Regions from separate parts of the Bacillus altitudinis genome, predicted to be linked through region 3. Evidence: riboswitches for the same ligand, from Rfam matches in the RefSeq annotation. Region 3 holds a riboswitch; each other region holds the start of a gene.

Region 1 (10,754 bases), 1.1 Mb from region 3:
AGCAGAATACATTGTATTTTGCGGGGTTCATTTTATGGCAGAAACGGCCGATATGCTATCAAAAAAGAATCAGCACGTCTTTTTGCCAGATATGAGAGCAGGTTGTTCAATGGCAGATATGGCGAATATGAAACAAACAGACAGGGCGTGGGATCAGCTCACTGAGCTGTTTGGAGATACGATCCTTCCGCTGACTTATGTAAACTCAACGGCTGATATTAAAGCATTTGTCGGCAAACATGGCGGATCGACTGTCACATCTTCAAACGCTAAAAAAGTATTGGAGTGGGCGCTGACCCAAAAAGAGCGAATTCTTTTTCTTCCTGATCAGCATTTAGGGCGTAACACAGCCTATGATTTAGGGATTCCGCTAGAGGAAATGGCTGTCTGGGATCAAATAGAAGAAAAGCTCATCACCGACCAACCGCTTCATCGAATCAAAATGATTTTATGGAAAGGTCATTGCTCTGTTCATGAGAAATTTACCATTGAGAATATTGAACAAACGAGAAAACGTGACCGTGACATACAGATTCTTGTTCATCCAGAGTGTACGCATGAAGTCGTAAAGGCTTCTGATCTAGCTGGTTCAACGAAATTTATTATTGATACGATCAAGCAGGCACCAGCAGGAAGTAAGTGGGCCATTGGAACAGAAATGAATTTAGTGAAACGCATCATTGACCAGCACCCTGACAAACAAATCGAATCCCTCAATCCAGATATGTGTCCATGTTTGACAATGAACCGTATTGATCTGCCTCATCTACTATGGTCACTTGAAAGCATTGAAAAAGGGGAGCCGGTCGGTTTGATTCAAGTGAATGAAGAGACGACAAAAGAGGCATTGCTCGCTTTAAATAAGATGCTCACCATTAAATAATGAAGTGTCCCCTCCTATCAGAAAACAAGTTTTTATCATATCGGCTTGTAAATAGGCATAAATTTATGTTGAAACATATTGTACTTCTGACATAACCGCTACGTTCACGTTTTGCATAGGAGGGGAAAACGTTGAAAATTCATATTGTGCAAAAAGGAGACTCCCTTTGGAAAATTTCAAAGAAGTACGGAGTCGACTTTCAAGAATTGAAAAAATTAAATTCGCAGCTCAGTAATCCAGATTTGATCATGCCAGGAATGAAAATCAAAATTCCATCTAGTGGTGTTCCTGTCAAAACCGATCATCACAAAGCAAAAGAAATGCCAAAAGCAAAAGAACACCCGTATGTAAAAGAAAAGCCAAAGGATGTCGTGCAAGTTCAAGATACGAAGCCGAAGGAAAAACCGAATGAACCGGTACCTTATGTGCCACCAGTACCAAAGATTGAACAGCCAGTTTTTCCACAAGTTGATGTAAACTATTATCAGACGAATCTCTACCAGCCATTCACGCCTCCTCCCAAAAAAGAACATCATGAGAAAAAAGATCACGTTCATGAAAAGAAAGATCATGTTCATGAGAAAAAGGATCATAAAGATCACAAGGACCATTTTCATCATGAAAATAAGGATCATTTCAAAGATGAAGTGGCAAAGGGATATGATCCATTCATTCATATCCCACATCAAAAAGAGGAGGGAAAAGAAATGGAGCATAGTAATTACCCAAACCTTCCTAATTTCCCGCAAATGCCGAATGTTGGAGGGGCAGCAGTAGGGGGCATGGCTGAAAATAAAGAGCATCACCACCATCATCAAGAGTCATATGATCCTTATTATGGTTATGGTCATTACATGCCAGCAATGTATCCATATCCGCAGCAAATGGTACCCGCTTCTCCTATTTTACCGGGATCAGGCCTTTGTTATCCGGTACAGCCGTATTATCACCATCACATGATGCCGTATCCTTACCCGGCAGCTCAGCCGTATTATCCTGCGTATCAAGCACCGGCTTATTACGGTGAACATCATGAGCATCATGCAAACGATGGGCATCACTGGCACCACCATATGCATCCAAATGCAGGCGCAAATGCAAATGCAAATGCAAATGCCAATGCCAATCAAGGCTTTTATCCAAACGCTCCAAATGAAGCATATGGCAAGGAAGACTGCGGATGCGATGATGGCATGAAGCATCATCAACCATGGCCTGGACATTATCCAAACCCTGTTCCATATGGTCAAATGGGTGCTTATCCAGCACAGCCTTATATGCAGCAGCCTTATCAAAACCCATCTGTCTTTGCAAGACCAGAAGAAGACGAAGAAGATTAATGACACAAGGGACGATCTCAATCGTTCCTTTTTTTGTTTATAACTGACAGCTTGTTTTTGTCCTCAACTGTACATGCTAAAACAGAGCCTGTTTTGCGCTCATGAGATTCAATTTGTACAGGAGGTTTTTCGTTTGAGACAAAAATGGCAAAAAACAATCGCCTTAGTGCTTCTATCTATTGGATTAACGGCATGTGGTACAAATAACAATGCGGGTGTAGATACACGTCATAATCAATCAGGCCAGCCAGTTGGATACCACTCCAATCAACAGGCAACAGACAACAACCAAGATCATCAAGGACCGGTTTCTGAGCTTATGGAGGGAATGAACGGAAGAAATACAACGAATGTTGATGATCGTTCACGCCCTACACAGGATCAAGTGAGAATGCCACTTACTGGTGGAGATGGACGCTACAGTCATGGAGATATGAACTATCATAACCAAATGTCGTTCTCTGGCTACGATAAACAAGAGAACATCCAGCGTTCAAGAAAAATCGCCAACCGAGTGAACAAAATGAACCATGTGACAGACTCACAAGTCATGGTGACGGATGAAAATGTGTATATTGCTCTTAAAACAGATGGGCGCTTGACATCAGAGGGTGTATCACAAGTAGAAGAAGCAGCGACTCGTTATGCAGATGGAAGAGCTGTCCAAGTCATTAAAGACGAAGGCGCATTTACACGCTTCAGAGATATGAGAAAAACGCAATTTGAAACAGGTCAGACAGGCATGACCCGTTAAGCTGAAATAAAAAAGGCTAAAGTTCATGACGAACTTTAGCCTTTCTTTAAAAATAAACTTTGATCCCGATATAAAATTCATAAAAGAAATAACAGCCAAATCCAAGTAATAAAATACCGGCAATAATGGAAGTCCACTTAATCATTGTTCGGTTCATCACTTTTCTTGTTAGGGAAACAATCGTGAGAAGACCGATGTCATGAAGAAGAATCCCTGCCAAAATACCCGCAGCAGCCAATATAAATTCAGATGAATTTGTATTCGTATAAGCATCTGCCAGTACAGCACCAAACACAGATACCCAGAACACAAGGTTTCCAGGTGATACCGCGACGAGCAGCCCATTTCGGTATGTTTTAGCGAATGATTTATTCACTTTTTCTCCTGCTAAATGGATGTCTTGATCCGCATTTTTAATCGAATCGTAGGCAAGAATCATTAAAAAGATGGCACCGATCAGCCAGAGCGGAATTTGGATAAAGGGCAAAGATAAAAATTGAGCAAATCCAGCATATAAAGCCAAGATGAGCAATATATCGATGGTCATACCACCAGCGCCTACAGTTAATCCATGAAAGAATCCGTTTTTTAATCCCTGCTTTGTCATTTCAACCGTGATCGCTCCAACAGGTAGAGCAATTGAGAATCCAACGACGATAAATGTAAGAAATGTTTGCAATCGACTAGAACTTCCTTTGAATCATGTTTGTATAAAAATTCTCCGTTTAGATTAATTATACAAATTAGGAGAAAAGGATCAATGATTATTTCTTATTTAATCGAAATGAGAGAGATAAATCGTGTATAGAAAGATGTATATCGTGAAGATCGTGTATTCATTGTAGGGGAAAGGAACTATTTTCCTAAAACTTCTTTTTTTCATTTCTCAGCTATGCTACACTGTTGTGGAAATCAATATAAGTGACTAGGGGTGCCCGGAAATGCGGGCTGAGAGAGAAGACAAGCTTCTTAACCCTTTGGACCTGATCTGGCTCGTACCAGCGTGGGGAAGTTGAAGATGATACATGTGCCATATGAATGGCATACATGTTTTTTTCTGACGACGAAACCAGGTTCTTTACATAGAATCTGGTTTTTTGCTGGTGCTGATTCCATCCTGACCGGTCACACGAAAAGAAGGAGAGAACAGCAAATGAATGAAAAGACAAATGTTCCATCAACGCAATCTTTATTATCAAACTTTGAAGGCAGTCGAAAGGTATATGAACAAGGCTCAAGACCTGACATTTTGGTGCCAAAAAGAGAAATCGTGCTCACAAATACAGTGACACAAGCAGGTGATATCGAAAATGAACCGATTCGTGTGTACGATACAAGTGGACCGTATACAGATGCGGAGGCTCATATTGATGTCACAAAGGGATTAAAGCGCCTGAGATCAGCATGGATTAAAGAAAGAGAAGATACTGAAAGCTATGAAGGGCGTCAAGTAAAGCCAGAAGATAATGGATATCGCTTGAACGGGAAAGAATCCTTTCAAGCTGCCCAGACAGATTTTCATCATATACCGCTCCGCGGGAAACAAGGTGCTTGTGTGACGCAAATGCATTATGCAAAAAAGGGGATCATTACGCCTGAAATGGAGTTTATCGCTTTGAGAGAACAGCTAAGTCCTGAGTTTGTTAGAGAGGAAGTGGCTAGTGGAAGAGCGGTCATTCCAGCGAATATCAACCATCCTGAAAGTGAGCCGATGATCATCGGAAAGAATTTTCACGTGAAAATTAATGCGAATATTGGCAATTCAGCTGTGACGTCGTCCATTGAAGAAGAGGTGGAGAAGATGACATGGGCAATTAGATGGGGGGCAGATACGATGATGGACCTGTCTACAGGAAAGGACATTCATACAACGAGAGAATGGATTATCCGCAATTGCCCAGTCCCAGTAGGAACGGTCCCAATTTATCAGGCACTTGAAAAAGTGAATGGAATCGCAGAAAATTTGACGTGGGAAGTATACCGAGACACATTAATTGAACAGGCAGAGCAAGGGGTTGACTACTTCACCATTCATGCGGGCGTCCTGTTAAGGTATATTCCGCTCACAGTCGACCGTGTCACAGGAATTGTTTCAAGAGGCGGAGCCATTATGGCAAGATGGTGTCTCGCTCATCATCAAGAGAACTTTCTGTATACCCATTTTGAAGAAATTTGTGAAATCATGAAAACGTATGACATTGCCTTTTCGCTTGGGGACGGGCTCAGACCTGGATCCATTGCGGACGCAAATGACGAAGCGCAGTTTGCAGAGCTGGAAACGTTAGGGGAATTGACAGAGATCGCTTGGAAACATGATGTACAGGTCATGATTGAAGGACCTGGTCATGTTCCAATGGATAAAATCAAAGAGAATGTCGATAAGCAGATGGAGATATGCAAAGAGGCACCTTTTTATACGTTAGGTCCTCTAACAACAGATATTGCACCGGGATATGATCATATTACATCTGCGATCGGTGCGGCGATGATCGGCTGGTACGGAACAGCCATGCTGTGCTATGTGACACCAAAAGAGCATTTAGGTCTGCCGAACAAAGAAGATGTAAGAGAAGGCGTCATCGCTTATAAAATTGCTGCACATGCAGCTGATGTAGCAAAAGGACATCCTGCTGCTCAAAAGCGTGATGATGCCTTATCAAAAGCGAGATTTGAATTCAGATGGCGGGATCAATTTCACCTGTCACTTGACCCAGAACGAGCGCTGGCATTCCATGATGAAACATTGCCTGCTGAAGGTGCTAAAACTGCTCATTTTTGTTCCATGTGTGGACCAAAGTTTTGCAGTATGAAAATATCCCATGACATCCGCAACCAATCAGAAGAAGTGAAAAGAGAGATGGAGAAGAAGGCAAAAGAGTTTATCAATCAAGGCAGCCAAATCTATCAATCCTAAAAAAACCTCGCACTCCTCTAGTGCGGGGTTTTATAAAACGGCTGAAATGGCTTTTCTTACGAGGTGCAAAAATGCTCTTACTGCAATCGCCATCGTTTCAACACTTGGGATGAAGGCATCTGTTAAATGAAATAGAACTGTTTGTCTCTCTGGAGATATTCGTTTTTTCTTTTGTTTCATAAAGACAGCCTCCTTTTCATTCAATATACTTCTTTTGAAGCGTATCTAGATAGATATGTTGTGCGAATTTAAACAAAATTTAAACTTCTTGTGTTTAGAAGGAAAGAAGCAGGGGAAACGGATTGAATAGAGAATGAATGAAAAGAGCTGACCGATTCGGTTAGTGAACAAGACAGAGTGGAAGGTGATCTTATGATGAAAGTATTTAAGGTAACATTTCATATGAACAATGGGGAAGTGCTCGATTTCGAGCTGAAACGTCCAGCTACCTATGATGTGTATAAAAAAATTGAGGAAGCCAATCATTGGTTTAAGCTGAATAATGAAATCATTAACCTATTAAATGTGAATAGTATCCATGTAGAAACAGAATAAAACAGAAAGCCGCTCGAAAAGAGCGGCTTTCATTATGCAGTAAAATCATTTCGATTGTTCAGCTGACTTCGAGACAGCCAGTTTTTCTTATACAAATAGGCAATCACTTCAAGCCATAGACGCGGCGCTTTTTTAGGGAAAAAAGGTTTTTGATAATAGGCGTATGCAGCTTTTAAATCATCCCATTGATGACATGTTTTCGTTTGCGTGAAGCGGGCGACGTCAATGACCCTGACGCGGCCATCCTTTGTTAAAATTAAATTCCGCAGATGAATATCAGAAGGATTTAAACCTTTCGCGCGTGCTTCTTCCAATGCATCATCTACTTGTTCAATCATTTGTTTTTTGATCGGAATTCCTTTTGTCAGGCATTCATAGAAAGTATAACCTTTAATATATTCCATTAAAATATACTGATCCCCAGACTCGTAAATCTCAGGATAATAGGAGGAGCCGGAAAGTTTTTCATAAATTGCAGCCTCTTTGCGGGCGATGTTTCGATAAGAAGGAAAAAAGACTTTTAACGCCATTTTTTTGCCGTCTTTTTTGTATGAAAATACATAGGCACTTCTTCCTTTGCCGCACAGCTCAAGCTCAGCCGGTTTAAAGACGAGCTTATTAAAACGCTTTTCTTCTTGATACTGAATCGATTCGGCTAATCTTTTGACATCTGACATTGACTTCACCTTCTTTGGTTTCAGTTTATGCGGCTGAAAAACGAATGATGAAAAAACCATGTAATTCGGTAGAGCAATGGATTGTATAAAACATAACATTTACGCACGAAGGATACAACGAAAGACTCTCAATATGTGTCAAGACATCGATTTGGTTAATGTTTAGCAAAATGGGTCAAACTACATATGTCATGCATCGATCTTATGTTCTAAAGAGGTGTAAATAGTGAAAGTGAAAATAAAGTATTTCGTTACAGGACTTATCATGACAAGTGTACTCTTTTTCGCTGTTGATATGGAAGCAGCAGAACACTTGCAAAAAGAGTCAAAAACCATCAACGTTCAGCTTGAAAAGGTCTATCTAGACGGTGATGTAAGTATTGAAAGACAGCGGGCATCATTAGAAGACAAAGACACATTTTGGGCCCAGTATAAGGGCTGGACATTGGTAGAACAGCGAGAGGATTTTGCCCTTTTTAGAAAGCAAATTGACGATATATCGCCTTTAAGTAAAGCAAATGGATATATCGGATTATCAGAAGACGGCGTGATTTCTACGTTTCATGGAAGGCCTGACGGGTGGGCGGAGCCTATTCATCTCTTTTTTCAAATTGATACGTCCCGCTTGGAAAGTCATGTAGAGCAACAGCTTGCACAAGGCATTCCGTTTCGAACAAAAGATGAATTTGAGCATGTGCTTGAAGTCATGAAACCTTACCGAAATGAACAATCGTTTTAATCGTATGACAGCTTGCTGGTGTGAAGACCGCAAGCTCTTTTTCATGGGTTGACGATGAAAAAAGGCTGAGCGAACGTATGTTAACTTTTATTACGGTTTTCTCTTCGATTTATGTTACAATGGAGAACAGTCAAAGAGGTGAAAACGGTGATAGAGTTTGTAAAAGGGACCATTGATTATGTGTGCCCGCAATATGTTGTCATTGAAAACGGCGGAGTGGGATATCAAGTCTATACCCCAAATCCGTTTATCTATCGAGTAACAAAACAAGAAACGATTTATACGTATCATTACATAAAGGAAGACGCTTTTTCGTTATATGGATTTCAAACACGAGAAGAAAAAGCGTTGTTCACAAAACTGTTAAATGTCACAGGGATTGGACCGAAGGGTGCGCTTGCGATTCTTGCTTCCGGTGACCCTGGCGCTGTCATTTCAGCGATCGAACGAGAGGATGAAGCTTTTCTCATTAAATTCCCGGGTGTTGGCAAAAAAACAGCACGTCAGATCATTCTAGATCTGAAAGGGAAGCTCGCAGATGTGGTGCCTGAAATGATAGGAAACTTATTTAACCACGAGGATCATATCCAGATTGAAACGCAGCAAAGCGCTTTAGATGAAGCGGTTGAAGCCTTAAGTGTCCTTGGGTATGGTGATCGTGAAATCAAAAAGGTTCTTCCTTTATTAAAAGAAGAGAAGAATCTTACAACCGATCAATATGTGAAAAAAGCTTTACAAAAAATGTTGAAATAGGGTGATGTCTCATGGATGAACGGCTCGTCTCAACTGAAGCAGACAACCATGAATCAGCCATTGAGCAAAGTCTGCGTCCACAGACGCTTAGTCAATATATTGGCCAGCAGAAAGTAAAGGATAATCTCAGCGTATTTATTGAAGCTGCACGAATGAGGCAGGAAACGCTGGATCACGTTCTTTTATATGGACCGCCGGGACTTGGGAAAACAACGCTTGCGTCGATCATTGCCAATGAAATGAATGTTCAGCTGCGTACAACGTCTGGACCAGCGATTGAACGCCCTGGCGACTTGGCGGCGATCTTAACATCTCTTGAACCTGGCGATGTTCTGTTTATTGATGAAATTCATCGCTTGCAACGTTCAATAGAGGAAGTGCTATATCCAGCGATGGAGGATTTTTGTCTAGATATCGTGATTGGAAAAGGAGATACAGCACGCTCTGTGCGGCTTGATTTACCGCCATTTACGCTTGTAGGTGCTACAACCCGTGTTGGGCTTTTAACAGCGCCGCTTCGTGATAGGTTTGGGGTTCATGCAAGATTGGAATACTATGAGCAAAGAGATTTGGCTCACATTGTAGCAAGAACAGCCGAGCTGTTTGAGATTGGGATCGACATTCGTTCAGCTGAAGAGATTGCAAGAAGATCTAGAGGTACACCGAGGGTCGCCAATCGTCTGCTCAGAAGAGTAAGAGATTTTGCGCAGGTGCTTGGAAATCATGCGATCACGCAAGACATTGCAGAAGATGCTCTTGAGCGTCTGCAAGTTGACAGACTCGGACTTGATCATATCGATCATAAACTGCTTTTAAGTATGATTGAAAAATTTAGAGGCGGTCCTGTTGGACTTGATACGATCTCAGCGACAATTGGAGAAGAATCACATACGATTGAAGATGTGTACGAACCGTATTTACTGCAAATTGGTTTTCTGCAAAGAACACCAAGAGGGCGGGTCGTCACAAGAGAAGCGTATGAACATTTTCATATGGAGGTTCCGATTCGTGACTGAATTCCCTAAAATGTTGATGATTTTAGGTGGTGTCCTTTTTGCCGCAGGTTTAGTGTTTCAATTGGTTGGGAAACTTCCAGGCGATATTTTCGTGAAAAAAGGGAACGTAACGTTCTTTTTTCCTGTGATTACATGCATTGTCATTAGCATCGTCCTAACCATTTTACTCAATGTCTTCGGACGGATGAAATAACGTTAACTAGTTAACTACAGAATAGGTGAAGGAAATGAAGTTAGAACTATTTGATTTTGATTTACCAGAAAGATTGATTGCACAAGTGCCGCTTGAAAAACGAGATGCATCAAGACTGATGGTCTTAAATAAACAAACAGGTGACATCACACATGATACATTCTCGCAAATCACAGATTACTTTCAAAAGGGTGATTGTCTCGTTTTAAACAATACACGTGTATTACCTGCACGTCTGTTTGGAACGAAAGAGGATACGGGTGCTAAAGTGGAGCTGCTTCTTTTGAAACAAGAAGAAGGAGACAAATGGGAAACGCTCGTGAAACCAGCAAAACGTGTGAAAAACGGAACAGTCATTACATTTGGTGATGGACGATTAAAAGCGGTATGTACAGAAGAACTGGAACATGGCGGAAGAAAAGTTGAGTTTCAGTATACAGGCATTTTTTATGAAGTACTTGAATCCTTAGGTGAAATGCCGCTGCCTCCGTACATTAAAGAGCAGCTTGACGATCGTGAGCGTTATCAAACCGTCTATTCCAAAGAAGTTGGTTCCGCTGCTGCGCCTACTGCCGGTCTTCACTTTACAAATGAACTGCTAGATGCTCTTAAAGCAAAAGGAGTGCATATTGCATTTATTACGCTCCATGTTGGGCTTGGTACATTTCGACCGGTCAGTGCTGAACGCATTGAAGAACATGAAATGCACGCAGAGTTTTACGAAATGAATGAAGAAACGGCAGAAGAGCTTAATCGAGTGCGCAAAGAAGGCGGGCGAATTATTTCAGTCGGAACAACTTCGACAAGAACGCTTGAAACCATTGCAAGTGCTTATGATGGTGAATTCAAAGCGTCAAGCGGATGGACGTCGATTTTTATTTATCCAGGCTATACATTTAAGGCAATTGATGGCATGATCACGAATTTCCA
Region 2 (10,754 bases), 1.3 Mb from region 3:
TTTCATGGAACGACCTTTTGCTATTTCTGCCGTTAATGCCGCTGCAAATGTACAGCCTGTTCCGTGTGTATGTGGTGTATCAATATGTTCGTTCGTGAGTTCAAAAAAGCTTTTTCCATCGTACAAAAGGTCTGTAATGAGGCCGTCTGAAGGACTATGACCTCCTTTGATCACAACATAGGACGTGCCAAGCTCATAAAGTCGTTCTGCTGCTCTATGGCGATCGTCTTTTGTCTGAATGCGCATGCCTATCAGCACTTCTGCCTCAGGGAGATTCGGTGTGACTGCATAACTGACAGGCAGTAACTGTGTTTTCATAGCAGAGACCGCATCTTCATTTAATAAAGAAGCGCCGCCTTTGGCAATCATGACTGGATCGACAATTAGTTTCAAGTCATATTGCTTCGTCTTTTCAGCAACGACACTGATCATGTCGGCACTCCACAGCATCCCTGTTTTAGCGGCATCTGGCAACAAGTCTTCTGCTACTGCATCAATTTGACTTTCGAGCGCCTCGATAGACAGAGGATAAATACCGTGAACGCCAAGTGTGTTTTGCGCTGTAATGGCCGTAATGGCGGACATTCCGTACACACCAAGCTCCTGAAAGGTTTTCAAGTCTGCTTGAATACCTGCTCCACCACCAGAATCAGTACCTGCGATGGTTAATGCTTTTTTAATCGTCATGTCATCTCACCCTCTCATTAGCCAATCCATTGATGATAAATCGTTCTCGCTTTCGCAATATCATTTGTCCCATGTACAAGCGCTCTGCCATCTTTGAATAAAACAAGCTTGTACTCATCCTTCTGACACGAAAGCAAATAAGGATTTTCCAACACATCCATTCCTGCTTTCTTTAGCTGACGGGCTACTTCATGCAGCGCAGGGGGTGCCCCTAGTGCACTGCGAATTTGTACGGTATTTCGTCCACATAATACATCTGCTTTTGCTCTTTGATCATATGAGAGAAATGGATATGTCTTAAGACCGCAGCTTGGACATTGTTTCTTTTTTAAAGACGTAACGGATCGAATATCAGATCGCTCGTTTGTCCATAAATCAAACGATCTTAATACCGGTGTGATGTGGTGTCCTGTTAAAAGCTTCAGTGCATCCGCCACTTGATAGGCCGCAACCTGCTGCACTACTGGACTAATAATTCCTGCTGTATCACATGTCATGCCTTGTGCAGGCAAATGCTCAAGCAGGCAGTGTAAACATGGTGTTTCACCAGGAATCACTGTGAATTGAATACCATAGCTTGCTACACAGGCCCCGTAAAGGAACGGAATTTGATGTTTGACGGCCGCATCGTTCGCAATCATTCTCACCTCAAAATTATCCGCTGCATCCACGATGATGGATGCCCCGCTGACGTACTCATCAATATTTTGAGCGGTCACGTCAATGACGATGCCTCTCACGTGAACGTCACTGTTCACCTGCTTGAGTCTTTTCTCAGCAGCCACAGCCTTTGGCAGCCGATCAAGAACATCTTGTTCTGTGTAAAGCTGCTGACGCTGCAGGTTGCTCCATTCAATATAATCTCTATCCAAAATGGTGACAGATCCTACGCCGGCACGGACGAGCATTTCAGCACTCGCTGTTCCAAGTGCCCCAGCCCCAATAATGACGGCATTTGAGGCATTTAGCCGTTTTTGTCCTTCTGTACCGATCGGCCTAAAAAGCTCTTGGCGTGAATAACGTGTGCTCAAAATGCTGGCATTCCTTCTTGCGGACTGCTGGCTGTTCCATAGTTTTTGAGTGGAATACGGCCTGCCTCGAAACCGAGTCTTCCAGATTCAATCGCCAGCTTCATCGCTTTAGCCATTTTCACAGGGTCCTTTGCGCCAGACACGGCTGTATTCAGTAATACAGCATCAGCGCCCAATTCCATCGCATAAGCAGCATCCTTCGGCGAACCTACACCCGCATCAATAATAACTGGCACCTTTGCCTGTTCGATAATAAACGATAGATTCAGAGGGTTTAAAAGCCCTTGACCTGAACCGATTGGAGAAGCACCTGGCATAATGGCATGAACACCAAGTTCTTCTAATTTCCTTGCCAGCACCACATCATCTGACGTATATGGCAACACGATAAAGCCTTCTTCTAATAGCATTTCAGATGCTTTTAACGTTTCGACTGGATCTGGCAGAAGAGATCTTGAACAGCCAATGACTTCTACTTTGATCATGTCACACAGTCCAGAAGCTTTCGCTAAACGAGCAATCCGCACCGCTTCTTCCGCTGTACTTGCCCCTGCAGTATTTGGCAGCAATGTATAGGCTGATAAATCAAGCTGCTCTAAAAAATTGGGCTGTGATGGTTCAAATATGTTCATTCTTCGCACAGCAAAGGTCAAAATTTCAGCTTCTGATACGTTGACCGCCTCTTTTTGAACTTCAAATGATGGATACTTTCCTGTCCCTAGTAATAGTCTTGATGTAAATGTTTTTCCGCCAATGCGCAGCATGGTGTCATCCTCCTCCTACAAAGTGAACGATTTCAATCGTGTCATTTGGTTGAATTTTTACCTGTTGAAAGGCTTCTTTATCTATAATTTCTTGATTTTTTTCAACGATCACCACTCGGTTTTCAAGTTGATAGGCTGACAGCAGATCAAAAATCGTGCCATTTTCCTTATCGAAATCAACCATTCTTCCATTCAATTGAATTTTCATACGAACAATGCCTCCTTTCGCCCAATACGAAACGCATGAAGCCATTCCTTGTGAACAGACTCGCCTACTATCAAGCCGCGAATGATTTCCCCCGTAATTGGCGCAAGTAAAATGCCATTTCGGTAATGTCCCGTTGCAAAAAGAATACGCTCGTCTTCCGGATGTTTTCCGATATAGGGGTGCCGGTCGCTTGTCGCTGGCCGAAGACCTGCCCAACATTGATCAATCGGCATCTCTCGAATAGAAGGCATGAGCTGAGATGCTTTGTGAATAACTGCTTCAATACCGCCAAGTGTCGGAACGGCCTGCCAGTCATTCGGTTTCATCGTTGCACCAATCACTAGCTTACCGCTATCCCTTTGAACGATATAACAATGATCATGATAGATGGTGTGTGCAAGCGCTGGACCGTTATTCCAAACAGACACGCATTCTCCTTTTACAGGATAGAGAGAATGTGATAACCCCAGTTCTTCTAAAAAACGGCCTGACCATACACCACTTGCTACAGTCAGATGATCACATGTGAAGATGCCTTTAGCTGTACTGACTGTCAAAGTTTCTTTTCCCCTCTTCACATCGATAACGGGGGTAAACTCCTTCACATCCGCTCCATGCCGAACAGCCGCCTGCCAAAAAGCCCTGCATACCGCATATGGCTCGACATGTACATCATCTGCTATCAAGCCTGCTCCTACGATGTCATCTGCTATTTGAGGCATACGTTCTTTTACGCTGCTTGCTTCAAGCCATTCAAATGTGGGCAAATGCTGCATCCGGCAAAGCGCTCGCTTTTCTTGTTCTGTAAAAGCCACCTTCATAATCCCGCCCACTGATGTCCGAATATCAATGCCCGATTCACGCTGAAGGTCGACCGTTAATTTTTCATATAAAACCTGACTTTGTCTGCCTACTTGAAAGAAAATATCCTCATCACCTTCTCCTTCAGCATGTGCACCCAGCATGCCAGCAGCCGCACTCGTCGTTTGCTTCCCGATCTCATTTGCCTCAAATAAGACAATCTGCTTTCCTGCTTTTGCAAGGTGATAAGCGATCGACATCCCTATGATTCCACCACCAATGATTGCAACATCATAATGCTTGTTCATAAGGATTCTCCTTTCGCTTTTTAGAAAATATTTGCGCCATTTTGCGCGGCTGAGGATGAGCAAAAATCCCCGACATGACGGCTATTCCCTTTAAATCAACATGCATCAATTCTGGCAGTCGTTCTGGTGTGATTCCACCAATGACAACGACTGGAATGGACAGCGAAGAAGTCATGTCTTCCACAATCTTTATGCCTCTCGCCTGAAGTCCGGGTTTGCATGCGGTATCATACACATGCCCAAACATGACATACTCTGCCCCGTTCTTCTCTGCTGCTTTGGCTTCTTCTATCGAATGAACCGATACCCCCGCATGGAGGTGAGGAAATTTTTGTCTTAATTCCTTTGGCGAAAAGCTGTGTCCTGGAAGATGAACCCGGTGAATATTGGTCAGCAGCGCAACGTCAACTCGGTCATTGATAATCAGCTTTTCTTTCGGAACACCTTCTGCTAGGAGTTGTTTCACGAGGTGAACCAGCTCACCTGCTGCCTTCGATCGTTCACGAATATGAATAAAGTCTACTTCAGACGCAATGTCTTTTATTTGCTTGATGAGCTCCCTGACAGGAAGCGTATCATTTGTCACTGCATGGAGTTCCATTTGCACCAACCCCATCTAAGCATGCTGTCTGCCACATTTCTTTTTCATACGCCATCTCCCAGAAATGGTATTCGTAATAGCTCGAAATCACGAAATTTTCTTTCATATTAGCCCGCACATGTTCTGGCGCTTTTTCTGCAAGTTCATCAAAACGGTTCACCTGTTCAAAAACAAGCTCTTTAAACCAATCCCCGCCATATGTCAAAATCCATTCTTGATAAATCGGATGGTCAGGTGTTGTTTGTTTCAGTTTTTCTCCTACCTCATAATAAAGCCAGTAGCACGGCAATAATGCGGCTAAAATTTCTTCAAAACGACCGCTTTTCACAGATCGGTACATATGCGAGGTATATGCATACGCAGTTGGAGAAGGTTTAAAGTTTGCCAGCGCTTCATCAGAGATCTGGAGCAGTTCTGTGAACTTTCTATGCAGTGATAGCTCTGCTTCATACGTACCCTGCGCATGATATGCCATTCTGCCTGTCGTATATAAGTCCTCACTAATGGCAGCTCCATACGACTGTACTTTTGCAAAATGAGTTAAATAGTACGAATCCTGCATCACATAATAAGTGAAACGATCGAGTGAAAGTGTGCCATCACCAATCCCTTTCACAAAAGGGTGTGTAAAGCTCCCATTCCACCATCTAGCTGCTGCTTCTTTACATTCGTTCGAAAATGTCATGTTCCTCTCCTCCTGTTTTTCCATATAAAAAAACCACTTTCCGCGTGGAAAGTGGTTTGGAATTTGTAAAAAGCATAGTCAAACACCGCACCACTTCCCTACGCAGGTATGAACCTGTTCAGGTAATGAGGGTCTAAAAGTCTATACTTTTATCTCAGCCCTTTTAAAGGACTCCCCTAGTGGATCAAACATATATTGTTGTACCTCTATCTTAATCAGGATTTGTTCATCGGTCAAGGGTTCATTGCAACTCTAATTGGGCTCTTAGTCCTGCCACATACTCCCGGGAGCCAGACACAAGCACGCGGTCACCGCTTCTAAGCGTCGTATCCCCATGCGGTACTAAGCTGTCAATTCCTCTAAAAATACGGACAAACACCAAATCGCCGGTAAATGGAAATTCCCTCAGCATGACGTTATGATACCGATGATTGTTCATTTGAATTTGATACAAAGAAGAATCCTCATTTGTTAACAAGCGAATCGCATCAGGTGCTTCAATCAATGCCCTCAGCACCGTTTTAGATGATAAGAAGTTAGAAAAGGTATCGATCCCTGCTTCCTTTAAAGTCAGCTCGGCTTCCGCTTTGTTGACACTTGCAATGACTTGTTTAGACCCTTCTTCTTTTGCAAATAAAGCAATTTCCTTATTTTTCGTTTCACTGCCTGTAGCCACAACGAGCACATCCTCTTGCCCGATGCCAGCCTGCCTGAGCGTATCATCGTCATATTGTTCAATCGCTTCAACTTCAAAGATGGAGTCAGCAAGCAAGGCTTCTTTATTTTCCTGAAAGACGTGTAAAATACGGATGTCATATTCATCCTGATGTAAATCAAGCGTCACAGGTAACGTCAGCTGATTCGCTCCAATAAACGTCACACGCTTTTTATGATTGGTTTCACGTTCTTGTTTAAATAACGCCTTAAACCAAACAGGCGTTAAAATACTCGTGAGCACAGCGACTAGAATGAGGGCTCCTGACATTTTATGATCAATGACACCAAGCCGCTCACCAATCGTTGCAGCCGCAATAACTAGGGATAACGTCGAGGTTAATAAAAAACCAGAACCAATGACCTTTTTCATGTCATACCATTTTTTTAAATAAAGAATCGGAACGAGTTTACTAAGCAATAATGCAATAAACAGTAGCGGAATCATGATCATGATGGTTGGATCTTTAAAGAGTGACCATATATTCAGGTCCACACCGACCATCACAAAAAAGATCGGAATTAAAAATCCATAGCCAAATGAGTCCAGCTGCTGTACGAGTTCTTTATTAGGCGAAAGAAGAGACACAAGCACACCTGCTAAAAAAGCCCCCAGAATATTTTCAGCACCGAGTGATTCAGATAAGGCAACTAAGACTATAATGAGAGTAAAGATGGCTCTTGTCCCAATTTGCACCGTTCCTTTTGACATGGACTGAAAAATGGACTTTGTCTTAAATACCCGGCCAAATAAATAAAGAAGAATACCTGCCGCAAATAATAATAAGAGCAACCACATGTTCCCTGTTCCATCGCCATAAATGGAGGAAAACACAGCAAGTAAAATCATTGTCACCAAATCAGCAATGACGGCTACAAGCAAAATGATTTGACCAATATTCGTTTGCATCAACTTTTCCTCTTTTAAGGTAGGAACTACCACACCCAATGAGATGGTGGAAATAATAAGCGTCATTAAAAAGGCATTTTGAATAAATCCTGCAAGGACAAACGCATAAGACAGGATAAAGGACATACAAAATACGCCAACAAAAATAATGGTCGCTGTTTTAAATGTATTCGGTTCTTTTAATCCATTTGGTAGTTCTCGCGCTTTCTTCTTTGATTCAAAAGAAGAAAAATCTATTTCAAGTCCACTTAAAAACATAAGAAAAATAAAACCTAGCATGGATAACGTATCTAGCCATGCGTCGTGTTCAACAACTAGTTGAAGACCGCTTTTTCCAATGATGAGCCCCATGATGATTTCAGCGACAACGACCGGGATGGTCAGCTTAAATCGGTGCAATAAAATGGGGGTGAAAAAGGCTACAATAATAACGACAACGAGTGATGAAACAGATGTATGCTCCATTGGCTAAAGCCTCCTAACATTCATGTTTAATTTTTAAGTTTTACGTTAAAGCATTGATTCTAACAATTGCCCAAATGAAATGAAAGCCATTCGTTATATTTTCTAAAATTCAAACTTCTTTATATCCGATAAATGGATGAAAAAATCAGGAGGAACCTTTATGAAATTCGATATCATCGGCGATATCCACGGCTGCTACGAAGAGCTGCTTACCCTCATACACAAACTAGGATACGAACTCAAACACGGACTACCTGTCCACCCTGATAAGAGAACACTGGCCCTTGTTGGTGATTTAACAGACCGCGGCCCTCGATCAGTTGCCGTGATGCAATTTGTCATACACGCCTATTCTAAGGGCGCCATCCGCTATGTGCCTGGCAACCATTGTTTTAAGCTGTATCGCTATTTGAAAGGAAATCCCGTAAAATTACTGCATGGCATTGAAACAACGGTCAACGAAATCAAAAACCTGCCGCATGATGAACAAACCATTTTATCACGTGAATTTAAACATTTATTTGAAAAGGCACCGCTTTATGATGTACTGATTCCGAATGAACTGATCATTGCACACGCAGCGATGAAGGAAAAGGATATTGGCAAAAAACCGAACAAACAGATGAGGTCTTATCTATTATTTGGAGCAGTCACCGGAGAAACATGGCCAGACGGTCGACCTGTCAGGAAGGACTGGGCAAAGGAATATCACGGAAAACCATGGATTGTGTACGGGCATACACCCGTAAAAGAACCAAGATTTATCGGTAGAACGGTTAACATTGATACAGGCTGTGTCTTTGGCCACAAGCTCTCTGCCCTTAGATATCCAGAGCTTGAGACAGTATCTGTTCCTTCATCTATGCCATATGATGATTCAAGATTTCAGCATTTCACGCAATAAAAAACCCGGTCCACCATGACAGGTGACCGGGTTTACTTGTTTACTGAAGCAATAATGTCATATCATCCGGCAAAGGAGCCGAAAAGGTCATGGACTCCCCTGTTATCGGATGCGGAAAAACAAGGGTTTCACTATGAAGTGCCTGCCTGCCTATTCTCTCGCTTGTTCCACCATATAGCGTATCTCCAACAAGCGGATGACCAAGGAATTGCATGTGAACACGAATTTGATGAGTTCTTCCCGTTTCAAGGATAAGGGACACATCAGACATATCTAAATGAGTATGTACCGCCCGCACCGTATAATGTGTTACGGCTTCCTGACCAGATTCATTCACCATTCGTTCAATAATGCTGTCCCCTTTTCGAGCAATTTTTGCTCTAATTGTTCCTTCCTTTTGCGTGATCATGCCGTGTGTCATGGCTCTATACGTTCGCTTGACTTCCCCTTTTTTCTGCGCCTTTGATAAAAGGCTGTGTGCAAAGCGATGTTTAGCGACTAACATGACACCAGAAGTATCACGATCAAGACGGTTCACCAAGTGGACAGTCAGTCGAACGGACTGCTTAGCATAATGGTGAAGCAACCCATTTGCAATACTATGCTCAGGGTGCTCTCGAGAAGGAATCGATGGGATATATGGCTTTTTATTCAGCACAAGCACGTGCTCGTCCTCAAATAAAATATCAAGCGGAATGGCCGCAGGTTTTAGCCCTTCACTCACTTTTTCCTCGGGAAATAAAATGGTGAGCCTGTCTCCCTCGCGCAGCTCATATCTCACGGTCACATGCTCTCCATTAATCAGAAGGTCACCGCCATCAAATTTAATATCTGTCAGCATTCGTTTTGAAATGCCAAGATCGATTAAGTAGTCCTTCAACAGCCTGCCTTCTTCTTTGGCTGATATGGTTTTGTTTATCTTAAAGTATTCCAGCGAGAACAACCTCTTTCTTATTCTCCTTTGCCGATAAAGGAATCTTGCACCCTTTTCCAAAATGGAAATGGTCTAAATCGGGCAAACCGGACATTCTCGTCTGCCACTCGGCATTGAATGGATTTCACATCTTTATGCAGCAGCGACAAATGATCTATCGTCACCTGAAAATCCACATCATTAATCGGTTTGATCACACACGTATGGTGGTCCGGCAAAATGAGCGGCGAACCGACCGTTCTAAACACTCTGTTGTTGATTGAAGCCATTTCTGCCAGCTGGATCGCCCTAATGGATGGGTGAATAATAGCCCCGCCAAGTGCCTTATTATAGGCTGTACTGCCAGATGGTGTAGACAAACAAAGACCATCTCCTCTGAATGTTTCAAAAAGCTGACCCCTAATCTCAACATCTGCCACAAGTGTACCTTCCATACTTTTAATCGTACATTCATTCATTGCTAAATATTTTTCTTCCCGGCCGCCATCGTTGTACCTGACGATGACTTCAAGAATCGGATATTCCACAATATGATAAGGCGTTTTGGCAATGGCTAACACAAGCTTTTCTATTTCACTCGGTACCCAGTCCGCATAAAAACCAAGATGGCCTGTATGTACGCCGACAAAAGCGGTTTCGTTCAGACGGTTGCTATACCGGTGAAAAGCGTATAAAAGGGTTCCGTCTCCGCCAACTGTAATGACGAGATCGGGTTCCTCTTCATTTAATTCCATTCCAAAATCCAATAAGTAGGTCTGTATTTTATTTTTGAGTGTGTCAGATACAGAATTCCCTTTCGAAGAAACTGCAAATTTCATGAATTCTTCTCCTTTTCCACCTTGCTGCGACGAGAAAGCAGCATCATATTTGATCAAGCTTAGGCTCAGCTATCGTTTTTCTTTTTCCGGGAAAATGCCACTTGTGCCTCTTGAATTTCCCCTCTGATTTCAGACATCTCATCATCAAGAAGAGATGCTGCCTCAGAAGCTCTTTGAAGGCGCTGCTTGACCTTCTCCGGGATATTCCCGCTATATTTATAATTCAGAGAATGCTCGATGGTCGCCCAAAAGTTCATGGCTAATGTACGGATTTGGATTTCGACGAGGAGCTGCTTCTCTCCATTGATCGTTTGCAGCGGATATAACACAACAAGGTGGTACGAGCGGTATCCGCTTTCTTTATGTTCTGCAATATAGTCGCGTTTATCTACAACCACGAAATCTTTTCGTGACTGAAGCATTTTCTTGACGACTTGTATATCTTCTACAAATTGGCACATAATGCGAAGCCCTGCAATATCCTGCATCGTTTCAATCTCATGCATCGGGATGTTTTTACGCTTTGCCTTTTCCAATATGCTGGCAACGGGTTTCACTCGGCCAGTGACAAATTCTACTGGTGAATGGTCATCCTCAAATTCATACAGTTTTCGAATGCCTTTTAGTTTCACTTTTAATTCTTCGACTGCTTGCTTATATGGTGCGAGGAATTGATCCCATTGTTTTTTGTCCATGAAACTTCCCCCAATTCCAAATACCTAATTATTTCAGAGGAATGTGCTCTTCACTTTCTCTTCCATATCTCCGTAATTGGCATTGTCTTTAATATTGTCGATTAAATAGTTTAATTCCTGATGAAGTTGAATGAGTTCTAGCGTTTGCTCTTCCGCCGCCAAATAGACAGGGATTTCACGATTCATTGCTTCTTTTAATGGAGCCCATGTATGTTCTCCTAAAATAAGA
Region 3 (10,754 bases):
AGTCAAATGGTCGTTCTTGCGAAAAAAGCAGAGACACTTGATGAAGCAAGAGAAAAGCTAATTGAAGTCATGAAAAACGGCAAAGCACTTGAGAAATTCAAGGAATTTTTAGAAAACCAAGGTGGAGACGGCTCGATTGTAGATCAACCGGAAAAACTGCCACAAGCACCTTATCAAATCGAAGTGCCGGCAAAAGAATCAGGTGTGATCGCTGAAATCGTCGCAGACGAAATCGGTGTTGCAGCGATGATTCTTGGAGCAGGACGTGCAACAAAAGAAGACGAAATCGACCTATCTGTTGGCATTATGCTAAACAAAAAAGTAGGCGATCGTATAGAAAAAGGTGAATCTCTCGTGACGCTGCATGCAAACCGTGAAGATGTTGCGAATGTCATGGAGAAAATTTATGACAACATCCGCATTGATGACCATGCCGATGCTCCGACTTTGATTCATACAGTGATTACTGAATAAAGAGAAAAAGACAAAAGTGATGAATCGCTTTTGTCTTTTTTATGTAAATTTTAGGTAGCGCTTCTTCTAGATATGATAAGTTAGATGAGTGGGAGGGGATAAACCATGAGAATGCTCAAACTCATTCTCTTTATTTTTGTTGTCTTGATGATCATTGGATTTATCAGCTACTATGTGGGACCAACATCGACACCAAGTTCTTAAGGCGAGCAAAAGCTCGTCTTTTTTGATTGAAATAAAAAATTTCACTTTATGAAACAAACCTCTTGCAATCATGAAACAATGGGTGTATATTAGTTGACGAGTCAATGATTGATATATCAACTAATTGATCTGAATAGAAAAGAGGGGATGGCATTGACTGCATTTTGCTCTGAAGAAGCAGAGGTATTATATCGTTTGCAGTGCGTGAACCGTATGATGGGTGTGAAGTTCGAAGCATGCACGGGCATCAGCCAATCAAGACTGGAGTTGCTATCACTGTTATTCCAAGCCGACGAAATCAGCCAATCCGATTTGCAGAAAAAAGTAAATATTGATAGTGCGGCTGTGACGCGTCACTTAAAACAGTTAGAAACAAAAGGAATGGTCACGCGCAGAAGAAAGCCGGAAGATAATCGAGTCACGCTTGTTCGTCTGACAGATGAAGGCAGAACAAGAATCGAAGCTTCTAAAAAAGAAAAAGAACGATTTATCTCAGAAATGCTTGAAAACGTAAGTGATGAAGAACGAAAGCTTCTCACTGATGTGCTCATCCGTATACAACAAAACATCGAAAAGATTCAAACAACCTAAAGGAGTGTTACACATGGCTACAACATTAAAAACAAACGATTTTATGGATATTATGAAAGGGCGCCGCTCCATTCGTAACTATGATCCAGCAGTGAAAATTAGCAAAGAAGAAATGACGGAGATTTTAGAAGAGGCAACAACAGCACCATCATCAGTGAATGCACAGCCTTGGCGCTTCATGGTCATTGACAGCCCAGAAGGAAAAGAAAAGCTTGCACCACTCGCAAAATTCAACCAAACACAAGTAGCTACATCATCAGCTGTCATCGCTGTGTTTGCAGATATGAAAAACAATGAATACTTAGAAGAAATTTATTCAAAAGCAGTAGAACATGGCTACATGCCGCAGGAAGTAAAAGAAAGACAAATTGCTGCATTAACTGCACATTTTGAAGCTCTTCCAGAGCAAGTGAATCGTGAAACGATCTTAATTGACGGTGGACTTGTGTCAATGCAGCTGATGCTTGCTGCTCGTGCGCATGGCTATGATACAAACCCAATTGGCGGATATGACAAAGAAGTCATCGCTGAAACATTCGGCTGGGATAAAGAGCGTTATGTACCAGTTATGCTTCTATCCATTGGGAAAGCGGCTGACGAAGGTTATGCTTCTTACCGTTTACCGATCGACCGCATCACAGAGTGGAAATAATTTTTAAAAAAAGGGAGACGATCATATGATTATTATTCATGCAGGGATGACCATTCATCCAGAGAAAGAAAACGTATTTCTAGAAGAAATCAACGGTTTAATGAAAGCTTCACAGGAAGAAGAAGGCAATGTGTCCTACAAGCTTTTCAAGGATACAGAGAAAGAAAACACCTTTTTAATGCTCGAAGTGTGGAAAGATGAAGCAGCGGTTCAAAGCCATAATGCAAGTGCACATTTCCAAGCTTTCGTCGCAAAGGCAAAAGAATTTTTAGCCGCTCCACTTGATGTTGTTGCATATCAAGGAGAGCAGCTTTCATAGAAAAACAATAAAAGAACCCTAGGCATTTATAGCCTAGGGTTCTTTTATTGTCGACAATTCGTTTCACCTATTTCAATCACGTATTGTGCATTTTCCACAAAGTTTCTGAAAATAAAATGTTTTTCGACTTAAGTATATTGGAATATGCTAGAATTAGATATTATTTATTACCAAATTAGGGAGGAACCAATATGAAAAAAGGGAAATGGACAAGCATCGCACTAACAGCTGTCCTCAGTTTAGGCACATTGACAGCTTTCAGCACCCCTCTATCTGCCCACACCTCAGAAAAGTCAACATCCTCAGATGGTGGTCATTATTCAGGTATTCCATTCGACGCAAGCGTTGTCAATGAAGACCGCCTCATCAAAGCCTTGAAAAAACAAGGAAAGATCAAAAAGAATGCCAATGAGGCAGAAACCCAAAAAGCATTAAAGAACTACCTAAAGAAAAAAGAAGAAGCAGCGATGAAACAAAGCGCAAGTACCTTAACAGAAGAACCTGAATTCCTAAAAGAATACAAACAAAATGTACATAATAAACTAGCCAAAAAGAAAAAGTTAAAGAAGCATAAAGGAAAAGAAGGCAATCAAGTAAAGCCGGTGAAAAAGGAAAAATATAAAGGCGACGTCCGTAATGATAAAGTTTTGGTCTTATTAGTAGATTTTAAAGATTATAAGCATAATAGTATTAAAAAAGAAGAGACTGATATGTACTATGACAAGTACGATCAGCAGCACTACCAAGATATGCTTTTCGGAAAAAATGGCTACATTGGTCCAGATGGTAAAAGAAAAGTATCTATGAAGCAGTATTATGAAAAGCAGTCCGGTGGAAGCTACACGATTAGTGGAACAGTAGCTGGATGGTATACAGCCAAGCATGAAGCAGCATATTATGGCGGGAACGTACCAGACGAATCAGGAAGTGACGGCAGACCGCGCGAATTGGTGAAAGAAGCCCTCGAAGCAGCGGCAAAGGATCCAAACATTGACCTTGGTGAATATGATCAATGGGACCGCTATGATATGGATGGGGACGGTGTTTATAATGAGCCAGACGGTATCATTGACCACCTCATGGTTGTACACGCTGGCGTAGGTGAAGAAGCTGGCGGCGGACAGCTTGGCTCTGACGCGATTTGGTCGCATCGCTGGTCACTTGGTGATGTATTTGAGATTCCAAACACTGAATCAGAAGTGGGTCAAGGCGGAAAGTTAGGCGCTCTAGATTATACGATTGAGCCTGAAGATGGCGCAGCAGGCGTGTTCACACATGAATTTGGACATGATCTTGGTCTGCCTGATGAATACGATACACAATACACAGGCAGAGGAGAGCCCGTTTCTTATTGGTCTATCATGTCAAGCGGAAGCTGGGCAGGTAAAGTACCTGGTACGGAACCAACAGGTTTTAGTCCATATGCAAAAGAAATGCTTCAAAACTTGCATGGCGGCAACTGGCTTTCTGGAAAAACCATTGATGGTAAGACATTAACAAAAAGCAAAACAGTTTTAATCGATGAAGCAGCAACAAAAGGAACCAACCATGATGCGGTTCGAGTCGATTTGCCAGATAAAGAGATTGTGGTCACTCAGCCTGCACAAGGGCAATATTCATACTTCAGCGGAACAGGTGACAATTTGAATGCTACCATGACGACATCAGGGATTGATTTGTCGAAGGGAAGCAAAGCCGAGCTTACGTTTAAAGCATGGTACGATATCGAAGAAGATTATGACTATGCGTATGTAGAAGTTCGTGAAACTGGGACAGACAAATGGACAACCATTGCTGGTAATATTACGAATGATCGAAATGAGGCAGGAGCGAATGAAGGCAATGGCATCGATGGAAAATCAGATGGCTGGGTAGATGCATCCTTTGATCTTTCTGCTTATGCAGGGAAGAAGATCGATCTGCAATTCCGCTATACAACCGATGCAGGATATTCACTGCCAGGTTTATTTGTAGATGATCTAAAGATTACAGTAGATGGATCAAAAGTGTGGTCAGATGATGCCGAGGGAACGTCCACGTTCACTTTTAATGGATTCTCTCAATCTAATGGAAAACAATATGCCGCTCAGTATTATTTACTAGAATGGCGCTCTTATGCTGATGTCGATAAAGGCTTAAAGCATATCAAACGAGGAGCAAGTCTGATGAGCTATAATAACGGTTTGGTCGTGTGGTACGTCGATCAATCGTACAGTGATAACTGGGTTGGAAAACATCCAGGGAACGGCTTCCTTGGAGTCGTAGATGCAGATCAACAAGTGTTGAAATGGAGTGACGGCTCTATTGCAGCGACAGGTTTCCAAGTACATGATGCAGCATTCTCTTTGAATCCAAGCACGAAGCTGAATATTGATTATACAGCGACAACAGGCTTAACCTTAGAGGATCGCTATATCCGCCCAACGCGTACATTTAGTGATAAAAAGAACTATGTGAATCCAAATAACCCGGATGCAGGACGTGATGTGCCAACATACGGCCTATCTTTTAAAGTCGTCGGACAAAGTAAGGACCGTTCTGTTGGAAAGGTATTAATTTCTAAAAGCAACTAAACAAAAAGCCGGATTCAATCCATGAATCCGGCTTTTTGATACGTTAAGACATGGATTTTTAGCGTATGACTCGTCTTTGATCGAATGTTTGTTCTTTTTTATTTTGATATCCGAATGAAACCATTATATAATAGAGATTGGAAGGTTTTTCTTTCATTCAATGTTCTTTTTAGTTGTTAAAAAACCAAGAAAGGATGAGCGTTACCAATGAGTTGTGTCACTGCCAAGCAATTAAAGGTGATCCGAGGGACGATGCAGACTTTTTGCAGCCATTTAGAGTATGATGGCCACGGTAAGCTTCATATTAATACCATCATGGCTTTTATTAAAAAGGAATTTGGTGTAAGAAAAATGAAAGACATTCCACAAAGTCGTTTTCATGAGGCGTTAGAGCTAATCCAAGACTTTGATTTATACACGGACAAAATACAAATACGAGACCGTCTATCAGAAAGGAATTCACTAAATTGAATATTTTAGCAATGATTTTAGTAGGAATTGTCGCTTTAGAGCACATTGTCATCATGTTACTAGAAATGTTTTTTATGGAATCAAAAATGGCGAAAAGATCTTTCAATCTGCCTGAACACTTACAAAAGGATCCAAATGTGAAAGTGATGTTTGCTAATCAAGGGCTATACAATGGCTTTCTAGCTGCTGGACTCATTTGGGGGCTCATTCTTGGTTCGAATACCGTAGGATATATGATTCAGCTATTTTTCGTTCTTTGTGTGTTCATCGCAGCAGTATTTGGCGGGGTGACGTCTAATAAATCGATTATCATCAAACAAGGGTTACCAGCTTTTCTTGCATTAATTGCACTTATCCTGGCTATATAATCCTATCAGCGTGATAGAAAACCTTTGCAGTTTAGGAAGGACGAGCATCGGAGCGAATTTGACATTGGTGAGCACCGAAGCGCAGGACTGACACCGAATGCGAGGGTTTGTCTACACAGTAAAGCCGCCCCAGAGGGCGGCTTTTATCTTTTACGCATTCCCATCAAACGAATAATGGACGTAAGACAAAGGGCAACAGCGACAGCCAATATGATTTTTCCATACATGACGCCCGTAAGATTCATTAAAAAGACAGCCAATATGATACAGAGCGTGATGATAATCATCACAATCGAATAGGTTTTCATCTCTTTTTCCACTCCTTTTAAATTCCCTCTAGCGCAAGAGGTCTGTCAATTGTTTCTCATATTATATCATTTCATCACAATTTTACATGAAATTCCCTGTCAATAGAATGTGACAGAATGATTAGATTTGAAGTGAGGCTATATTTTTTAAAAAATCGGGTATAACATAAAGAGTTGTATCCAAGTCTGATTGCTTGATATTTAATTGTGCAAAATATAAAATAGCCACATGATAAATAGAAAGGATGATAAAGTTGAGCAAAAACGTCTTATTAGTATCAACAAGCAGCTCAGAAATGAACGGACACCCTACAGGCTTATGGCTAGAAGAATTGGCCGAGCCATTTCATATCTTTAAAGAAAATGGACTCAACGTGCAAATCGTTTCAATAAAAGGTGGAACAGTACCGATCGATAAAAATTCAATTCCTGAAGGAGTTCCAGCACAATATCAAGATGTGTATGAATTACTTCAAGACACAAAGGCACTGACAGATGTAAACCCAGCTGAGTATGATGGCATTTTCTTTGCTGGAGGACATGGCCCAATGATCGACTTTGCGTCCAATCAATTGGTTGCCGATGCGATCTTAGCGATTTCAGACAAAAATGGAGCCGTTGGGGCAGTTTGCCATGGCGTTTCTGCCTTTGTTGATGTGAAGGATCGTGATGGAAAATCATTTATCGACGGCAAGAAAATAACAGGATTCACAAACGAGGAAGAGGATGCTGTTCAGCTGACATCTAAAGTTCCATTTTTATTGGAAACAAAACTTCGCGAGCAAGGGGCAGCATTTGAAAAAGGCGATGCATTTGCGCCATTCGCTGTTGTAGACGGACAAATTATTACTGGACAAAATCCAGGATCAAGTGCAGAAACAGCACGCTTATTTGTCAAAACCATTGCATAAATCATCAAATAAACCAGTCGTGACTCATACGGCTGGTTTTTTGTTATGAAAATTTCCTAAAAAAGTCCAAAACAAGTATTAGAAAAATGGTAAAATAATCACAGGGTAAAAAACCCAAATTAGGGAAAAGGGGATGTTCCTGTGAGAGCATTTTATGTCAAAATCACCGCCGCCTTACTGTCTATTTTATTGGTCACAACAGGTTTATTTTCACCAGCAATCAAAGCAGAAGATGCACCAAAATCAAGTGAAAAAGTATCGCCACTGACTGAAAAAGCCATTCAGCAAGTGCAAGAGTCGTTTGAAAAGCAGGATAAAGGGACTGCGGTTCAACAGAAGGAAGTAAAAAAATCATTTAAAGTAGATAAGAAAAAGGGAATAAGTATTAAACGAAAAGCGGCTGCAGATGGAAAGATGCGCACGTCTGCCGTTCGCTCTATTGATGGACTAGCCATTAATCAATCGGCAGTTTTAAACGAGGAAGATCCAGTTGATTTATGGTTCTTAAGTACATCGTCTCCTAAGGCGCTCATCAGCCGGATTACCTCTCCAAATGCTGATTATTTCGTTCAGTTATTTGTTATTGATTATGAAGAAGGACAAGCTTATCCAACGGATCTGATTCAACCAGCAGGCAGTCTGCTTGCGTTAAGCAATTTACCAGCGGGTGATTATGCGTTTGGTATTACTAGCGGTGGAGACTTTGGAGACTCATACACATTACAGGTGAATGCAAAAAACCCACCAAATTTCACAGGTGCTGAATCCCTGTCATCAACGTTGCAATACTTTGTTGCTTCGTATGCCAATGGGGATGTTTTCGCAAATGGTACAAAAGTGTATAACAAACAATCTAAGACCGCTGATTATAAATGGGAGCGTGTATTTTATTTCTCATATGATGGAAAATATCAACAGAGAACGCATTCTGTTGACAGTGTAAAAGTGAAAAGTATTTCGGCACCAGTATCGTACTCTGCTCCATACGCGAGTTCCTCTGAGGCCATTCTTGTCTACTTAGATGTGGAGACATTATTTATGTATCATGAATCATCGTTTGCTAGTGGGCAGTACTACCATAGCAGCTTTGTTGATACTCTCGGAAAGACAACGCCAAGGCGTTTAGACATTGATGACCTGACAAATTACGGCGATCATATTTTGGCTGTTGATTTAAAGACAGGAAAGCCAATTGATTTCTTCAGTGTCCTTAATTTCTACTATGCAGCAGGGATCGAGAAGCTGCCAACGATCAATACATTGAATTAAGACCGGCAGTTGACATCAAATCGCCACATGTGTAGAGTAAAGATAATTAAATGACAAAAGTCCACTAGGGGAGTCATGTATGACTGAGACAAGAGGAAATCTTGGACCCTTTGAACCTGATCTAGTTTGTACTAGCGGAGGGAAGTGGAGCTGGACCTTGTCTTATTCATGATTGAATCGATAAGAAGGCCGCTCCATTTGGGGTGGCTTTTTCATTTATTCAACTGAAAAAGAGGAGGCTTTTTTTATGACATTTTCAACCCAATTAAGGCAAGAAGCAGAACCATTATTTGAAGCGATTTATCAGCATCCGTTTGTGAGAGGACTCGCAGCAGGAGAACTCGAAAAGGAACAGATCATTCATTATGTCAAACAGGATGCAGAATATTTAAATGCCTTTATTAAAATTTATGCGGCAGCCATTAGCAGATGTACAGACAGAGAGGACATTACCTTTTTCCATCAACAAATGGCTTTTGTCCTTGATAGTGAGACACATCCTCATCAAAACCTTTGCCGGGTGGCAGGTGTCGCTTATGATGAACTGCAAGGTGCATCTTTGGCGCCAAGTGCTCATCACTATATTCATCACATGCTGCAAGTCGCCGAGGAAGGGACGCTAGGAGAAATCATTGCGGTTTTGCTCCCTTGCCCTTGGACCTATTGGGAAATAGGCAAACGAATGCTCAGAGATGTAGAGCCCGATCCTGCCCATCCATTCTATGAGTGGATCACGTTTTATGGCGGGTTAACGGACTCTGTTACAGTGGAGCTTTGCAAACGGCTTGATCAGTGGGCAGAAGAAGCAAGTGAGAAGGAAAAGAAGAAAATGAAACAGCACTTCATCTTAAGCTGTCAGCTTGAGTATAAATTCTGGGACATGGCCTTTACTGTCGAAGAGTGGCCTGTCCAAATGGAGGTGCATTCTTCATGACATGGAAGATGAAAGAAGTCGTTCTTGCTGTCATTTTATCTGTGGCATGCGGAGTCATCTATTTAGGGTGGTCGACTCTTTATTTACCGATTACAGCCCTTGTCGGTCCAGCAGGAGGCAACATCATGTTCGGAATTTGGGTCATTGCCAGTCCAATCGTTGCTTACATTATCCAAAAGCCTGGCGCTGCCCTCATCGCAGAAACAGCTGCCGCCGCCGTGGAATTACTGACAGGCAGCCACTTCGGTCTTTCTGCGCTTTTGATTGGTGTGTGCCAAGGACTTGGAGCAGAAATCGCCTTCGTTCTATTTGGCTATAAGCGATATCGCATGTGGACACTCATGTTGTCTGGTGCCTTTGCAGCAGTCGGGGCAATGGCATATAGCCTCATTGCCAATGGATTCGGCTATTACACGCCTCAAGTGTTACTCATGACACTTGTCACTCAAGTCATCAGCGGTATGTTACTCGGCGGTTGCTTGGCAAAGGTTGTGGTGGATGCTTTATCTAAAACAGGTGTGCTGAATCAATATGCCATCATGAAAGAAAAACGAAGTAAGGGTGACCAGCATGGATTCATTTCTCGCGTGCAGTAATCTCACTGTCCGTTTTTATGAACAGCCGAATCCCGTTCTTCATCAAGTATCTCTTTCTATTCAAAAGGGGGAAAAGGTGCTGATATTAGGACCAAGTGGAAGCGGGAAATCTACGCTGATTTCTGTGCTTGCTGGCATTATTCCAGAGCATATGGAAGCTGAAGTACAGGGAGAAGTGATGCGGCAAAGGCATACTGGTGTCATGTTTCAAGACCCAGATTCGCAGTTTTGTATGCACCGAGTCAATGAAGAAATTGCGTTTAGCTTAGAGAATCGATCTGTCCCTCGAGAACAAATGGATGATATGATTCAGCATCTCATGAAAAAAGTACAGCTAGATGTCGACCCAAATACAGATATTCATACCTTATCTGGCGGAATGAAGCAGCGGTTGGCGCTTGCTTGTTTACTAGCATTAGAGCCAGATGTCCTGTTCTTTGATGAACCGACTGCACAGCTTGACCCAGCAGGAAGAATGGAGATATTTCAATTGCTTCAGCAGCTTTCAGCTGAACAGAATCAGACGATGATTTTTGTGGAGCATGTGTTAGACGGTGTCATCGAGTGGATGGATCGGGTGATCTTATTAGATCATCAAGGCCGTATCATAGCAGATGGAACGCCAAAAGACGTGATGAACACATTTGAGGGAGAAATGAAAGAAGCCGGCATTTGGCGTCCGAAAATATTTCCCGAGAAATGGTCCACTGTCGTACAAAATCCGTTTCATCCATTGAGTCAAACACTCTTGCAAACCTTTGAGGCGAGAAAAGTACGGCATGAGAAAGTGTCATCAACAGATCGAGAGACAATCATTCGCACAGATCATTTACAACTAAGCTACGGAAAAAAAAGCATTATAGATGACCTGCATCTGGATATAAAAGCAGGAGATTGGGTTGCGATCATCGGTGAAAATGGAAGCGGAAAAAGTACGTTTCTTAAACATGTCATACGTTTAGAACCAATAAAGAAAGGTCACATTTTCTTAAAAGGAAAACACCTGAAAAAGTGGTCTGACCGAACATTATATGAAAAATCAGGCTTTGTATTTCAAAATCCAGAACTTCAATTTATACAGGAC

Evidence for each region. A riboswitch is a leader RNA that binds a small molecule or an ion and turns the genes downstream of it on or off. The one in region 3 is predicted to bind thiamine pyrophosphate.
Region 1: another riboswitch for thiamine pyrophosphate. It lies ahead of thiC (phosphomethylpyrimidine synthase ThiC); the one in region 3 lies ahead of tenA (thiaminase II).
Region 2: another riboswitch for thiamine pyrophosphate. It lies ahead of tenA (thiaminase II); the one in region 3 lies ahead of tenA (thiaminase II).

The regions. Positions count from the first base shown of each region.
Region 1 covers NZ_CP009108.1:3,360,818-3,371,571, reverse strand. The annotation lists gene nadA (quinolinate synthase NadA) at 1-883, shown strand, start outside; gene safA (SafA/ExsA family spore coat assembly protein) at 1,015-2,223, shown strand; gene ID12_RS17035 (YhcN/YlaJ family sporulation lipoprotein) at 2,357-2,977, shown strand; gene ID12_RS17030 (LysE family transporter) at 3,024-3,656, opposite strand; TPP riboswitch at 3,895-4,004, shown strand; gene thiC (phosphomethylpyrimidine synthase ThiC) at 4,131-5,891, shown strand; gene ID12_RS19415 (hypothetical protein) at 5,922-6,071, opposite strand; gene ID12_RS17020 (hypothetical protein) at 6,264-6,446, shown strand; gene ID12_RS17015 (serine/threonine protein kinase) at 6,479-7,123, opposite strand; gene ID12_RS17010 (intercompartmental signaling factor BofC) at 7,350-7,862, shown strand; gene ruvA (Holliday junction branch migration protein RuvA) at 8,010-8,615, shown strand; gene ruvB (Holliday junction branch migration DNA helicase RuvB) at 8,627-9,631, shown strand; gene ID12_RS16995 (DUF2905 domain-containing protein) at 9,624-9,824, shown strand; gene queA (tRNA preQ1(34) S-adenosylmethionine ribosyltransferase-isomerase QueA) at 9,859-10,754, shown strand, end outside.
Region 2 covers NZ_CP009108.1:2,095,915-2,106,668, reverse strand. The annotation lists gene thiD (bifunctional hydroxymethylpyrimidine kinase/phosphomethylpyrimidine kinase) at 1-687, opposite strand, end outside; gene ID12_RS10535 (thiazole biosynthesis adenylyltransferase ThiF) at 705-1,718, opposite strand; gene ID12_RS10530 (thiazole synthase) at 1,715-2,482, opposite strand; gene thiS (sulfur carrier protein ThiS) at 2,487-2,690, opposite strand; gene thiO (glycine oxidase ThiO) at 2,687-3,799, opposite strand; gene tenI (thiazole tautomerase TenI) at 3,783-4,400, opposite strand; gene tenA (thiaminase II) at 4,375-5,085, opposite strand; TPP riboswitch at 5,164-5,273, opposite strand; gene ID12_RS10505 (monovalent cation:proton antiporter family protein) at 5,327-7,174, opposite strand; gene prpE (bis(5'-nucleosyl)-tetraphosphatase PrpE) at 7,335-8,078, shown strand; gene ID12_RS10495 (RluA family pseudouridine synthase) at 8,119-9,012, opposite strand; gene ID12_RS10490 (NAD kinase) at 9,030-9,830, opposite strand; gene yjbM (GTP diphosphokinase) at 9,896-10,525, opposite strand; gene ID12_RS10480 (UPF0738 family protein) at 10,559-10,754, opposite strand, start outside.
Region 3 covers NZ_CP009108.1:797,334-808,087, reverse strand. The annotation lists gene ID12_RS04090 (pyrimidine-nucleoside phosphorylase) at 1-474, shown strand, start outside; gene ID12_RS04085 (MarR family winged helix-turn-helix transcriptional regulator) at 826-1,269, shown strand; gene ID12_RS04080 (nitroreductase family protein) at 1,283-1,921, shown strand; gene ID12_RS04075 (putative quinol monooxygenase) at 1,947-2,240, shown strand; gene ID12_RS04070 (immune inhibitor A domain-containing protein) at 2,432-4,813, shown strand; gene ID12_RS04065 (ORF6C domain-containing protein) at 5,021-5,284, shown strand; gene ID12_RS04060 (DUF1304 domain-containing protein) at 5,281-5,652, shown strand; partial or broken gene ID12_RS19235 (hypothetical protein) at 5,796-5,990, opposite strand; gene ID12_RS04055 (type 1 glutamine amidotransferase domain-containing protein) at 6,215-6,871, shown strand; gene ID12_RS04050 (hypothetical protein) at 7,013-8,140, shown strand; TPP riboswitch at 8,197-8,300, shown strand; gene tenA (thiaminase II) at 8,388-9,074, shown strand; gene ID12_RS04040 (ECF transporter S component) at 9,071-9,670, shown strand; gene ID12_RS04035 (ABC transporter ATP-binding protein) at 9,645-10,754, shown strand, end outside.